4 regions of the Paraburkholderia sp. FT54 genome follow, and region 1 is predicted to be linked to each of the others. Evidence: riboswitches for the same ligand, from Rfam matches in the RefSeq annotation. Region 1 holds a riboswitch; each other region holds the start of a gene.

Region 1 (3,540 bases):
CTGGATGGGCGGCGAGAACGCCGAAGGTCCGGCGCCGATCAGTTCGTTTGATGTGCTCGACGCCATTCTGCATACGCTTGCTTCGGGCGAGCAGTTCGCGTCGCTTGCCGAGGTGGTGATCGCGGGACACTCCGGCGGCGCGCAGGTCGTGCAGCGCTATGCAGTGGTGGCGCGCGACGACGCGTCGCTCGCGGCGCGCGGTATTGCGCTGCGCTATGTGGTCGCGAATCCTTCGTCGTACGTGTACTTCGATGCGATGCGGCCAGCGGCATCCGGCGAATTCGCGGCGTTCGATCAGGCGATGTGTCCGTCGTTCAATCGCTGGAAGTATGGGCTCGAGGATTTGCCCGCTTACGCAAGCGGCTCGGGTGACGCTGCGTCCGCTGCGGCGCTCGAAGCGCGCTATGCGCAGCGTGACGTCACCGTGCTGCTCGGCGGCGCGGATTGCGATCCGCAGCATCCGGCGCTCGACCGTTCATGCGCCGCGCAAACGCAAGGGGATCACCGGCTCGGGCGCGGACTGGCATTTGCGCGCTATATGGCGTTGCGGCATCCGGAAGGATTGGCGAAGCATCGGACGTTTGTGATCGATGGTGTCGGGCACGATGCGAAGGGGATTTTCGCGTCGGCGCAGGGGCTAGCGGCTTTGTTCGGGACCGGCCTATAAGGTGCGCCACCAAGGCACCGTCTTGAGGCAATCGGAGTGCACGGGCACGAAGTGTGCTGCCGCGCTAATGCTACCTGTGAGTGACTTCAAGGACCGCGCCGCCATGAACCGAACCCGATTGCTTGCCACCGCCTTTGCCGCTGCGTCGCTTGGCGCGTTGCTACCATGCAGCGCAAATGCCGATGACGCGCCTAGCCCGTGTACATCGCTGAAACGGATAGTGGCGGCCGCACCTGGCGGCCTCGCCTCGTTGACGCCGGACGACGGCAAAGGCGTCGCGCAACCCTACGGCGACGATGCGCAATGTTCGGCGAGCGGCGCTGCATATCAATGCACGTGGACGCCGCATCACGACGCCGGTTCGAACGCCGACGCGCTGCAAGCTGTCGCGGCGGACGTCGCATCGTGTCTGCCGGACGCGACGCATGATCAGAATTCGCCGGGACGTCAGCACTTTTATCTGGGCGCGAAGGGCAAGCGCACCGACATCACCGTGACGCCGACCGCTTCGAACAAGCTGCGTCTGGTGGTATCAGGCAAGTAAAGCAAGTCGCCGTGCGAAGCGGCTAGCGTGACGCTGGCCACCACGTCCAGCCGCGCGATGAGCACCGCAACTCGATCATCGAAAGCGGCGCGATTTCAATGTGCGGAAACACAACGGGCGACGCGCCGAGCACATACACGATCGCTGCCCGGAGCACCGGCGCGTGGGTGACGGCGATCACGTTGCGCGGACGGTTCGATGCACGATCCGTCGCGCCGTTGAGCGCATCAAGCCATTCTCCTACCCGCTTCACCAGTTGACTGAACGACTCGCCGCCATGCGGCGCGGCGTCGGGATCGAGTGTCCATGCGGCGAGGTCTTGCGGCGCTTCGGCAGCGAGTTCGGCGAGCCGCCGTCCCTGCCATATGCCGTAGTTCAGGTCCGCCAGACCGGCGTCGACCGATGCGATGAGGCCCAAGGCCGCTGCCGTATCGCGCGCGCAGATGGCCGGGCTGACGAAAGCGGCCGCGTTGTCCGCGATCGCGAAACGCGTGCGGGCGGCGTGGGCTTCGGCGAGACCGCGGGTGTCGAGCGGGTCATCGACGGGAAAACGGCCTGCCCGCTGGGCGGCGGTCGATGCGTGACTGACCAGTAACAGCCGTGTGTCCATTCCGTTCATGTCCTGTGAAGCCACGCGCCGAAGCCAGACGCGGGTGCGGCTCAAGCGTACGTTTTGCGTTGCCGGGTGCCGAAGTTTAGCGCGTAGAATAGCGGGACTGCGAAGCGCGGAAGCCGGTGAGAGCCCGGCGCGGTCGCGCCACTGTAATCGGCAGCACAAGCCGAAAGCCAGACCTGAGCTTCGCACCTATCCTATGCAATGACTATCGGGGCGCGTTACCCCAGGAGATGTCCATCATGAACGAAGCTGTTTTCGATTCAGCCAGTCAACCCGTTGCTCAACCCACCCCGATTCCGCTGCGCGAGTTGCTGCCTTGGGTCGTGTTCGGCGGTTTGCTGCTGTTGCTCGCGCTTTACTTCGTGGGTGCGGAACAGGGTGCCACTTCGCTGGTGCCGGGCATGTACGTGCATGAGTTCGTGCACGACGGCCGCCATCTGCTCGGCTTTCCCTGCCACTGACGGAGTCGACCATGGTTGGTAAATTGTTGGTACGCGGCATGCTTGCAGGCATCGCCGCGGGACTCCTCACGTTCGGCTTTGCCCGGGTGGTGGGCGAGCCGCAGGTCAATCAGGCGATTTCATTCGAAGAAAAAGCCGACGCCGCGAAAGGCGAGGCTGCTGAACCTGAGATCGTGAGCCGTGATACGCAGCGGGGTATCGGCTTGTTGACTGGCGTGGTGACTTACGGCGCGGCATTCGGCGGATTGTTCTCGCTGGTGTTCGCGTACGCCTATGGGCGCGTGGGCGCATTGAGTCCGCGCGCGTTGTCCGCGTGGCTTGCGCTCGGCGCGTTCATTGCGCTGGCGATCGTGCCGAATCTGAAGTATCCGGCGAACCCGCCTTCGGTCGGCGATCCTGAGACGATCGGGACGCGGACTGGTTTGTTCTTCCTGATGATTGCGATCTCGCTGGCGGCGATGGTGTTTTCGCTCAAGGTGCGGCGCCGTGCGGCTATCAAGCTTGGCGCGTGGAATGGGTCGATTGTGGGGGCGGTGGTGTTCATCGTGATCATCGCCGCGGTGCAGTTGTCGATGCCGACTATCAACGAGGTGCCGGAGGCTTTCCCGGCGGTGCTGCTGTGGAAGTTTCGCGTCGCGGCGCTGGGTATGCAGGCGATTATGTGGGCGACGATCGGGCTGCTTTTTGGGGCGCTGGTCGAGCGGAGTGCGTTTATGCGGGTGGGGGGAAGGTCGGCGGCGAAATCGGTTTGAGGTTTGGATTTGATGAGCGCAACCGCTTTGGTGGTTGCGCTCTGCGCTTTTTGCGCGTCGGCGCCGCGTTTCGCGCGCAGTGGTCAGGAAGGGTTCTGCTTCAAGGAGTTGGGGCGGTTGTGGGGTGGTTATCCACAGGCTTAGGAACAATTTCTGTGGGTAACTCTCGGAGGCGCTCAAACCTTCCTTGTTTGAAGCTGGGCGGCTGAACGATTGTGTACGCCACCAATCGCGGGGCGATCATTCTGGCCGCCACAGAGAACTTATCAGGTCCGGTCTTCGCCTGCCACCCCATCCGCAAATCAAGCCTCGCCGGCACGAGCACCCGGTTAATGCCCGGCAACTCTAGTCCCCGCTTACACGATCCCGGCCCACTCCGCCTGCTTCCATCAAGCACCGGAGATACCAGACCAATTTCCCATCGCAGCTATGCAGACGGTTGAACCGGTCCCGCTCGTGACGACGTCGGGCGGCTATGCGCTGGCCGATCAGTGCGCGCA
Region 2 (3,540 bases), 1.2 Mb from region 1:
CGCACGCGTGGATCACGCGCACCGCGAGTTTTTCGAGGTCGGCGGGAACGCGCGACAAGTCGGCCTCCGCGCGGATCGTCGCGAAGGATTGGCGATAGATCTCCTGACCGTCGCGAAGGTAATCAAGCATCGGTATCACTCCGGGCCAGGCGTGCGAGCATGTCGGCGGCCTGGTCGATCGTCAGTTGGCGCGCGACGCACTGGCCGAAACCGGGCTGGCCGTCGCGTCGATAAAGGTCGTAGAGGCCGGGCGCGGCAGCCAGCAGCGTGTGCGGCGCGCAATGCGCGGCGGCGCACGAGCGCGCACAGCCGCTCAGATGCACGTCGACGCCTGCGGGCAGGCGGGCCGCCAGACGCAGCGCGTCGGCCTTGGTGTCAGCGAGGCCCCTGGCGCAGCCGGTCGATCCGGCGCAGGCGATCAGGCGCGTGATGGCTTGCGCGGGATCGCAGGCGAGACTGAGTGCGGTCAAGCCGGCCAGCACGGCGGGGACGGCGTGCGTTGCGACGTCGGGTAACAGCACGCTTTGCCAGGGTGTCAGGCGAAGCGTGCTATTGCCGTGCTGCTGCGAAAGGGCGGCGAGGCCGCGCAAGGCGTCGGCGTCGAGGCGTCCGAGCGGCGGCTGGCCGCCTGCGTGCCAGGTTCCGGGCACGCGTTGCGCGTGGGCGCCGAGGCGGAGGCTGGCGTCGGCCGCGGTGCCGCGATGCCAGCCGGCTAGCTTCGCGTTTCGCGTCAGGGGGAAGTCGAGGTATCGCTGGGCGTGGTGCAGTAGCGCGTTAGCGCAATGCGCGGCCAACAGGTGACGCATGCGCGTGGCGTCGGCGGCGGCGAGGTCGAGAAACGTGAGCAGCAGCGCGCGTACCAGTGCGGGGACTTGTGAAGGCAGGATTGCGGCCAACGCGCCAGTGCTGTCCGTGGGCGCTTTTTCAGCCGCGCGGGGAGGACCGCCATGTTGGCTTTGCGATGGCGAGCCGGTGTTTCCATTTTCGCGCTCAGGCGGACAACCGGCCAACCCGAACACAAATCGCACACCATCCGCCTCGTTCGATGCCGCCAGCCACACATCATGCGGATGATCCACTCTCGCGAGCCGCTCGCCGCCGTCCAGCAGCAGCGCGAATTTCGGCGACAGCGCCGCGAACCGCGCTTCGCTTTGCAGCAGACTGAGCAATTCGGCGCACAGCGGCCGTGTATCGCACAGTGCGAACGGATCGCGCCCGGCAGCCGGGCTGATCATCACGTTACGTACGTCGTCGGCTGAGGTTGCGGTGGGTGCGCGAGTGGCATCGGCGGCGCTCCTGGCCACGGCGCTCGCCACGTTCGCGTTCACGGCGTTCTTCGCCATCATGGTATCCGCGGCGCGCTGCGCGCCCGTCGCCGGCCCAAGGCCTGCGTCGAGCAAAGCCGCAATCAACGCCGCTTCCTCGCCACGCTTCACCCCACGCAGCTGCAGATTCGCGCGATTGGTCAGCTCGATCACTCCGGCCGCGTACCGCGCGCTGGCCTGGGCGACCGCCCGTGCCTGCGCCGCGCTCAACTCGCCGCCTGGCAGTTTGATCCGGCAAATCCCGCCGTCGCGCGCGGCGACGATGCGCAGCAGCCCCGGACACGCCGAGGGCCGCGGCGTGCTGGCCGCGTCGGATGAAACGGTGGAAGGCGAAGCTTGATTCAAGACGGACACCGGTTTAGCGTCGCGCGACGGCCCGAGCATGCCGCGAGGCGGGCATTGCTGCGGCATCGGTACACCCCGCCCGATGTTGGCTGGCACGAACAGTCTCGCCGGCAGGTCTCCTGGCTGGCAGGTCATGGTCCGCCGCGGCCTTCCCGGTCGAACCAGTGGCGCGGAGCGCAGGCGGACTCGCTGCATACAGTTGCGGGGGCAGCCACAGCGGCACTGTGTTCCCTCTTCGGCCCCGAAGGGCACCGGCGGCTGTATTATGCCTTTTTTCGAACAGCACAACGAGGCTGGACGCTTTGATCGGCGTGGCACAGCGCATTATTTGAAGACACAGAATGAGGATGGATGCATGCCGGCCTGGCTGACGGTGGTGGGCATAGGCGACGACGGCTTCGCCGGTTTGGGAAGGCCCGCGCGGCGTGCTTTGCTGGAAGCGTCGGTGGTGTACGGCGGCGAACGCCATCTGGCGATGCTGCCCGCGCGCCTCGCCGCGCGCCGCGCCGCGTGGCCGCGTCCCTTCGACCTCGCGCCGTTGCTGGCCGAGCGCGGCGGCGCGGTGTGCGTGCTGGCGAGCGGCGACCCGATGCTGTTCGGCGTCGGCGCGACGCTCGCGCGGCAGTTGCCGACTGGCGAGTTGCGGGTGCTGCCCGCGCCGTCGTCGTTGTCGCTGGCGGCCGCGCGCCTCGGCTGGCCGTTGCAGGACGTCGCGACGGTGTCGCTGGTGGGCCGGCCCTTGCCGACGCTGAACGCGCATCTGCACGACGGCGCGCGCGTGTTCGTGCTGAGCGCGGACGGGCGCACGCCGGCTGCGCTCGCGGAACTGCTGAATGCACGCGGTTTCGGCGCGACCCGCATGTGCGTGCTGGAACACCTTGGTGGCGAGATGGAGCGGCGCATCGACGGTCGTGCGGATCAATGGTCCGCGGGCGAGGTGGCCGCGCTGAACCTGATCGCGCTCGACTGCCGCGCCACCGAAGGCGCGCCGCGTCTGCCGCTGACCTGCGGCTTGCCCGACGACGCCTTTCGCCACGACGGTCAGTTGACCAAGCGCGACATGCGTGCCATCACGCTCGCGCGCCTTGCGCCGACGCCCGGCGAATTGCTGTGGGACGTGGGCGCGGGCAGCGGCTCGATCGGCATCGAATGGATGCGCGCGCATCCGGCTTGCCGCGCGATTGCGATTGAAGGGCACACAGAGCGGCAGCGCTTCATCGAACACAATCGCGATGCGTTGGGCGTGCCGGGCCTGCAGCTTGTGGCAGGCCGCGCGCCCGAAGCGCTGCAGGGACTGCCGGTGCCGGACGCCGTGTTCATCGGCGGCGGCGCGACGGTGCCGGGCGTGCTGGAGGCCTGTTGGGACAGTCTGCGCGAGGGCGGCCGGCTGGTCGCGAATGCGGTCACCTTGCAAGGTGAGGCGGCGCTGGCGGCATGGCGCGAGCGGCACGGCGGGACGTTGACGCGGATCGCGCTCGCGGATGCGCAGCCGCTCGGCGGTTTCGATACCTGGCGGCAGGCGTTGCCGATCACGCTATTGGAGGTGACGAAGCCGGCCGGCGACGGTGCCATGAGCGTCACGAACGCGATGAACGTCAAGTGCGGCACGAACGAGACGAATACGACGAACGAGACGAACGAGACGAACGCCACCAACCCAACAAGCGCCACGAACGCCAATCCACCCGACTCATCGCCAGAACCCTGATGCGCGAAGAAACGCCCGAACAACCCGCGCCGCTGCGTAGCGGCTACACGACCGGCAGTTGCGCCACCGCGACGTCGCTGGCGGCGGCGCGTCTGTTGCTCGCGGGTGTCGTCAGCGAGGTCGCGGAGATCGTGTTGCCGAAGGGCCAGCATGTGCCCATGC
Region 3 (3,540 bases), on a different replicon from region 1:
GCGCTCCGGCTGGATCGACGGATTGCCGCTGAACGGATAGTACAGATCGTCGAAGCTCGGCGCGCGAAACGAATCCGAATAGCTTGCGGTCACCTTCCAATGACCGGTGATGTCGAAGCCATAGCCGAGATAGTAACTGTTCGCTCCGCCGAAATCGGAATACTGGTCGCGCCGCACGTTGGCCTGAATCTGGTTGCGCCCAAAGCGTCCTGTATAGCCGACGAAGCCCGAATCCACATGCCGGTCCGGCGGCGCGAACGTGTCGGAGTCGAGGCTCTGGTCGAGATGCTCATAGCCGACCTGCAGCTTCTGCTGCGCGGCCAGCGCGAAATCGTTTTGCCACGTGTACTGGCGATTGTCGGTATCGAAGCGGCCGTTGTACACGCCGTTCGTGTTCGACACGCTGCGGTCGTCGCCTTCCGCGACGATCAAGTGCGTCGTCCACCAGTCGGTCAGCTTGCCGTTCGCGAACACCGAGACCTGGCGCACTTTGCTATACAGGTTGTTCAGATCGGTTGGTACGCCGTACGCATTGTCGTAGCTGTCGTTGCCGTTCGACTGAAAGTAGCTGGCGCCGGCGTCCCATTTGTCGTTGAACTTGTGGCGCAGCGAAGCCGAGATGCTCTCGTTCAGATAGCCGTTCGCATTCGGATTGGCGTTGGGCGCCTCCTGCGGATTGAGTGAAGAGAAGCCGTCGTCCTTCGATCGCGCGAGCGAAATGCTGAAGGTCGTGTTGCCGTCTTTATCCAATGCGCCGTTCACGCCCGCCTGCTGCGTTTGCGTGTGATAGCTGCCGTAGCCCAGCGAAAAATTGAAACGCGGCGGGTGGTCGCCGCCCTCTTTCGTGAACACCTGCACCACGCCGCCGATCGCGCCCGAGCCGTACAACGCCGACACGTTGCCGTTCACCACCTCGACGTGATCGGTCTGGTCGAGCGGAATCTGCGCGAGTTGCGGCGCGCCCAGGCTCACCGAATCGACCCGCACGCCGTCGATCAGCAGCAGCGACTGCGTCGACGACGCGCCGCGCAAGTAGAGGCTAGTCGTCGAACCAGGGCCACCTGTGCGCGAGATTTGCGCGCCCGGCGCGAGTTGCAGGAGGCCGGGCAGATCGGTCGCGGTGGTGTCGGCGATATCCTGCTGATCGAACAGCGACGTCTGCGGGATCGTGTCGGCGAGTGCTTGCGGCCCGCGCTCCGCGGTCACCACCACGGGCGACAGCACCGCCGAAGACGGCTCGGCAGCCGATGAATCCGCCGGCACGGACGAAGCAGATGACGAAGGCGCGCCTTGCGCATGCACGACGATCGGCAAGCCCGCGAAGGCGAGCAGCGCCGCGCGGGCGAGGGGGGACTGCATGGGATGAAAGTCCTGTGGATAGCGTGCGCGGCCCGCTTCCCCGCAGGCCGATGCGTAACGAGGCGCCCGCGTATTTAACATTGTCGCGCGTGACGTGCCTCTCCCTCTGGCCGGTATCCGGGCTGGCGACACATCGATTCCGCCTTCCCACGCGTGACGCGCAGTGGCACACTCGCGAGTTGAACTTCCAACACGCGGTCAGGATCGACTTGCATGACGAATGCGGTCGCTTACCGTTGCGGGGGCAGCGCAGGTTGGCGCGTTCAGGCGAACGGCGCGCCCTGCTTCCCGTTTAACTGCGCGCGCCGTTGAGAAGCGCACGCGGGCACCAGAGTGCGGGCAGTTTATGAGCGGACTCGGGGTCCGTCAAGAATGGTGGCGACGCAGGCCATCCGTTCTGTTAAGTGCAGGCTATTGTCCGACGCATGAGTACTTTTTCATCATAAGGTCGATAAAAGCCTGCACAAAGCGATGTTGTTACGTCTCGAAACGAGACAATTGTCGGAACCTGCGACATTCCGCGCTAAAATGCGATGTCTTTAGAGGACGCAGCAGATGCTCACCGAACTCGAAACACTTTCACAGAATATCGGCAAGCTGATCGCGATCAGCCAACGCCACAATGAAGCGCGACTCGCGCTCGAAGAGCAGCTCGCCCAATCGCGCGCCGACGTCGAAGCTACGCGCACGGAACTTGCACTGCTGCGCGAGGAACGAAACGCGTTGCAGGCCGAACGCGACGCGCTGTCCGCGAAGATCGACGACGCTCAGGTGCGCCTGAATGCGATCCTCGAAAAGCTGCCGCGTGCCCGTGCGCACAGCGAGCCGGACAACCAGCTCGATCTGCTCGAGCCCGCTCAGCACGAAGCCGAAGCCGCGAGCGACGTGACCCGCCACGGAGAAAATGCATGACCACCAAGCAGATCGAAGTATCGATTCTCGGCGTGCCCTATCGCCTTGCCTGCTCGCCGGAAACGGAAGCCGCGCTGCTCGAAACGGTCGCACGCGTCGACGCCGAAATGTCGAAGATCCGCAATAGCAGCAACGTGCGCGGCACGGATCGCATTGCTGTCATGGCTGCGCTCTCGCTGGCATCGGAACTGCTTAAGCTGCAATCGAGCGTGAGGCACGGAGAAGCATTTCCCGCTGAGGAAATCCGGCGTACAATGCATCAAATGAACGAACAACTAGGTACTGTGATTGAGCAGTACAGCATGCAGTAAGTATCGTGTGTGTGTTATCGTGCAGCCGGTCCTGAGATCGGCGGCGGATTCAAACGAAGTGCGTGAGCACAAGGCGTGCAAGATTCAGCAAACGTTTGAGTTCAATCGGTAGTTCGTCATTCAGCTTCATCGGTTTAGCTTCCCTGCCTGGTTCGCCAAGGTCATATATTCCTTGAACCAATGCCATGTGCACGGTTGCGGAAATTTGTAGCACGGGTGTGCGCGTCACTCTGTCTGATGTACCCGAAGTGTTGCTAACTGCGACCAATTCTGAACCCCCGGTTCAGGATGCCGGCCTAGCGGCTAAGGCGGGGACCTTATTTAGAACGGCATCGGACTTCGGTTCGGTGCCGTTTTTCTTTGGGCGCTGTTTTTTGTACGCCGATTTCTTCCGCATCTTCAACCTCTTAACGTTCAATTCGATTCATGCGCTACTGGCTAATGAAGTCCGAACCGGACGAAGCAAGCATCGACCATCTCGCCACCGCCCCGCGACGCACGTTGCCGTGGACCGGCGTGCGCAACTATCAGGCGCGCAATTTCATGCGCGACATGATGCAGGTCGGCGACGGTGTGCTGTTCTATCACTCGAGCTGTCCTGAGCCCGGCATCGCGGGTATCGCCGAAGTATCGTCCACCGCGTATCCGGATCCCACGCAGTTCGACAAGAAGAGTCCTTATTACGACGCGAAGTCGTCGCAGGAAACGCCGCGCTGGGTGCTGGTCGACGTGGTGTTCAAGAAGAAGATCCCTCTGATTCCGCTCGCCGCGCTGCGCGAACACGACGAACTCAAGGACATGCGCGTGCTCGCCAAAGGCAACCGACTGTCCATCACCCCGGTGACCGAAGCCGAATGGCGCTTCATCACCAGGCGGCTCGCTTGAGGTCGAGTCGTTGATGATGCGCGACGCGTATTCATGCACATGCAAACGTTAAAGCAACGTCGAAACAGGGAAC
Region 4 (3,540 bases), 970 kb from region 1:
CGCGCTGCGCTTTCACGCCTTGCTCGCGATACGGATGCTTGACGATGCGCATCTCGGTGACGAGATCGGCCGCTTCGATCAGCGCATCCGGCGCGTGACGGCCGGTCACCACCACATGCAGCATCGGCGCGCGCGCGGTGAGCACCGCGAGGACTTCGTCGAGCGGCAGGTACTCGTACTTGAGCACCGTGTTCAGCTCGTCGAGGATCACCATCTGATAGTCGCCGCTTTCGATCATGCGGCGCGCTTCGTCCCAGCCTTTGCGCGCGGTCGCGATGTCGGCGTCGCGGTTCTGCGTGTTCCAGGTGTAGCCGTCGCCCATCGTGACGAAATCGCAGTTGGCGATCGCGCCGAGAAAGTCGCGCTCGGACGTGTGCAACGCGCCTTTGATGAACTGCACGACGCCAAGGCGCATGCCGTGGCCCAGCACGCGCACGGCCATGCCGAACGCGGCGGTGGTCTTGCCCTTGCCGGTGCCGGTGTTGACGATCAGCAGGCCTTTTTCGACGGTGGCGTTGGCCTGTTTTTTCTCGTGGCCTTCACGGCGCCGCTCGGTCATGCGTTGATGCGATTCGGGATCGGTCTTCATGGCAGGTTCTGTTCCTGAGTGTCGTTGTTTGGGCGTTCACGGTCGGCGTGTGCCGCGCTCGAAGCGATCGCCACGGTGACGCTGGCATGGACTGTCTTGCGAACGAGGAGGCGCGCCGGAGCCACATTGAACGCGGTCGATTCACCGAGCCTCGCCGTCGCGGCAAGTAACGCACACGGCTCGCAGACGCCGTCCACGCCGAGATGTTCGCGCACTGCCGCCGAAGGCTCTGCTACGGCCAGCGACGCGATCTGATCCACGCTGAACAACGTCAACGGCAGCGCATGACGTGCGCAGAATTCGAGCAGGCCTGCCTCGTGAGCTTTGGTATCGAGCGAGGCGACGGTGCGGATTTCGTCGAACGAATGCGCGGCAAGCGCGATGCGCACCGCGGCTTCGATCTGCTCAGCCGAACTGTGCAAACGGCAACCAATGCCGACGCTCAGGGTTCTCATGGCGCGTCCGCTCCATCCATGGAAGGCGTGGCGGCGTCGGCAGACGCGGCCGCGCGGGCCAACGCAAGCGACGCGACACCGCCGATCACCACGATCGCCGGCGAGCCGAGTCCGCCACGCGCGACAGTGTCGGCAAACTCGCCGAGGCGCGCGAGCACGTGACGTTGCTCGGGACGCGTGGCCGATTCGATCGCCGCGCACGGCGTATCGGCGCTCATGCCGGCCGCGAGCAACGCGCCGACGATGTCGTTGAGCCGCCGCATGCCCATGTAGATCACGAGCGTCATGCGCGTGGCCACGAGCGCGGCCCAGTCGGGTTCGCCGCTGCCCGCGCCGTGTCCGGTGACGAACACCACGCCTTGCGCGTGATCGCGATGCGTGACTGGAATGCCGATCGCCGCGGGCGCGGCGATCCCCGCCGTGATGCCGTTGATGATCTCCACCTCGATGCCCGCCTCGTGCAGCGCCTGCTGTTCTTCGCCGCCGCGGCCGAATACGAACGGATCGCCGCCTTTCAAACGCGCGACGCTGCGACCGGCCCGCACATGCTCGAGCAATTGCGCGACGATGCCGTCCTGCGGCGTGGACGGATGGCCGCCGCGTTTGCCGACATACACGACGAGCGCGTCCGCTCGCGCGAACTGCAACACCTCGGGATTCACCAGATCGTCGACCAGCACCACGTCGGCTTGCGCCAACGCACGGGTGGCCTTGAGCGTCATGAGTTCGACGTCGCCGGGGCCGGCGCCGATCAGCCAGGCGCGGGTCATCGCGGCGTGCATGGCGAGCGCCATGTCGTGACAGGCGAGGCGGGATCAAGCGCGAAGGGTCGCCAGTCGGCGGACTTTGGGGTCATGCAGTGCTACGGATTCAGGCACGGCGCAATGCGCGGCTCGCAGCGGTTCCACACAGAACCTGCATACGCGAGCGCGCCACGTCGTGCTTCAGCGCCTTCACATCCGTCCCTCGCGGATTCCGGCGGCCGGCGGCGCGATGTTGCCCTGAGGTTCGCCGCCTCCGCGTCTGGCCGGTATCCGGGCTGGCGGCCTCATGCGCTTTGCCTTCCCGTCCGCATTCGCTGGAATGTGCCGGACAGTGGCATCGAAAAAACGCATGCGCGGCGCAACAGAACTCAAGTTTGCGCCGCAGGTCGCTTACCGTTGCGGGGACAGCACAGGTTGAGCGCATGGAGCGCCGCCTGTTTCCCGTTTAACTGCACACGCGAATGCATGTGCGGGCACCAAACGCGCGCATACGATAGCACATGGCGCCCCGTCCGATAAGCGCTTGCGGCTTGTGTTTCCTTGACGGCACCGGGCCGCGGGCCTACACTCGCACGCACTTTGGTGCTCGTGTGCGCGCTCGTGCGCATGCAGTTAAACGGGAAACAGGGGGCCCGCCTGCCATGGATCGGGTCAACCTGTGCTGCCCCCGCAACGGTAAGCGAAATGTGGCGCTAAGTTCAGTTGATTAGCGCCGCGGAGCCGGCTTCGATGTCCACGCGCAAGGCCGCGTCGGCATATCACCACTGGGCGAGAAATCACTCGTCCGGGAAGGGGAAGCGGCGCTTTCGCCAGCCCGGATACCGGCCAGACAACGAAGGACAAACGCCGCGGGGATGCGGCGCTGCGTTCATGACTCATTCCCGCTTGCTGTTTTTCTGTTGTCGCGGCAACGCCGTCGTTCGTCCCCGTGTTTTGTTTTTGTCGTGGCTGGCTGGGCGCGTGCCCCGTTTGCCTGATCGATGTGGACAGACACGCCGGCGTGCACGTGCAACTCCTACGGATGGACCTCACGATGCAAACTCAAATGCGCAAGATCCCCGTCACCATCGTCACGGGCTTTCTCGGCAGCGGCAAGACCACGCTGCTGCGGCATATTCTTCAGCATGCGGGCGGCAAGCGCATCGCGGTGATCGTCAACGAGTTCGGCGAACTCGGCATCGACGGGGAAATCCTCAAGGGCTGCGGGATCGGTTGCGATGAAAACGGCGTCGAAACCGAAGGCCACTTGTATGAACTGGCGAACGGCTGCTTGTGCTGCACCGTGCAGGAGGAGTTTTTCCCGGTCATGGAAAAGCTCGTGGAGCGCCGCGACCAGATCGATCACGTGCTGATTGAAACCTCGGGTCTCGCGTTGCCGAAACCGCTGGTGCAGGCCTTCAACTGGCCGCAGATCAAGAACAGCTTCACTGTGGATGCCGTGCTCACCGTGGTGGACGGCCCGGCCGCGGCAAGCGGTCAGTTCGCCGACAACCCCGTCGCCGTGGACGCGCAACGCAAGGCCGATCCGAATCTCGATCACGAGTCGCCGCTGCACGAATTGTTCGAAGACCAGTTGTCCGCGGCCGATCTGGTGATTCTGAACAAGACCGATTTGCTCGACGACGCGCAGCAAAGCGCGGTTGAAGTGTCGATTCGCGAAGAAATTCCGCCGCAAGTGAAGATCGTGCGCGCGCACATGGGGCAACTCGATCTGCACACGCTGCTGGGCCTC

The links. A riboswitch is a leader RNA that binds a small molecule or an ion and turns the genes downstream of it on or off. The one in region 1 is predicted to bind cobalamin.
Region 2: another riboswitch for cobalamin. It lies ahead of RI103_RS25880 (oxidoreductase); the one in region 1 lies ahead of RI103_RS31375 (CbtB-domain containing protein).
Region 3: another riboswitch for cobalamin. It lies ahead of RI103_RS15050 (TonB-dependent receptor domain-containing protein); the one in region 1 lies ahead of RI103_RS31375 (CbtB-domain containing protein).
Region 4: another riboswitch for cobalamin. It lies ahead of cobA (uroporphyrinogen-III C-methyltransferase); the one in region 1 lies ahead of RI103_RS31375 (CbtB-domain containing protein).

The regions. Positions count from the first base shown of each region.
Region 1 covers NZ_CP134196.1:2,611,998-2,615,537, reverse strand. Annotated here, with positions in the region: gene RI103_RS31390 (alpha/beta fold hydrolase) at 1-667, shown strand, start outside; gene RI103_RS31385 (hypothetical protein) at 771-1,211, shown strand; gene RI103_RS31380 (histidine phosphatase family protein) at 1,234-1,821, opposite strand; cobalamin riboswitch at 1,886-2,028, shown strand; gene RI103_RS31375 (CbtB-domain containing protein) at 2,067-2,288, shown strand; gene RI103_RS31370 (CbtA family protein) at 2,300-3,040, shown strand; gene RI103_RS39755 (transposase) at 3,386-3,540, opposite strand, start outside.
Region 2 covers NZ_CP134196.1:1,414,900-1,418,439, forward strand. Annotated here, with positions in the region: gene RI103_RS25875 (precorrin-8X methylmutase) at 1-130, opposite strand, end outside; gene RI103_RS25880 (oxidoreductase) at 123-1,709, opposite strand; cobalamin riboswitch at 1,762-1,941, opposite strand; gene cbiE (precorrin-6y C5,15-methyltransferase (decarboxylating) subunit CbiE) at 2,026-3,378, shown strand; gene RI103_RS25890 (cobalt-precorrin-5B (C(1))-methyltransferase) at 3,378-3,540, shown strand, end outside.
Region 3 covers NZ_CP134195.1:3,241,192-3,244,731, forward strand. Annotated here, with positions in the region: gene RI103_RS15050 (TonB-dependent receptor domain-containing protein) at 1-1,359, opposite strand, end outside; cobalamin riboswitch at 1,450-1,707, opposite strand; gene RI103_RS15055 (ATPase) at 1,915-2,271, shown strand; gene RI103_RS15060 (cell division protein ZapA) at 2,268-2,582, shown strand; RNA gene ssrS (6S RNA) at 2,720-2,901, shown strand; gene RI103_RS15070 (EVE domain-containing protein) at 3,009-3,467, shown strand.
Region 4 covers NZ_CP134196.1:1,641,090-1,644,629, reverse strand. Annotated here, with positions in the region: gene cobO (cob(I)yrinic acid a,c-diamide adenosyltransferase) at 1-589, opposite strand, end outside; gene RI103_RS26880 (cobalamin biosynthesis protein) at 586-1,044, opposite strand; gene cobA (uroporphyrinogen-III C-methyltransferase) at 1,041-1,814, opposite strand; cobalamin riboswitch at 2,052-2,304, opposite strand; cobalamin riboswitch at 2,372-2,653, shown strand; gene cobW (cobalamin biosynthesis protein CobW) at 2,842-3,540, shown strand, end outside.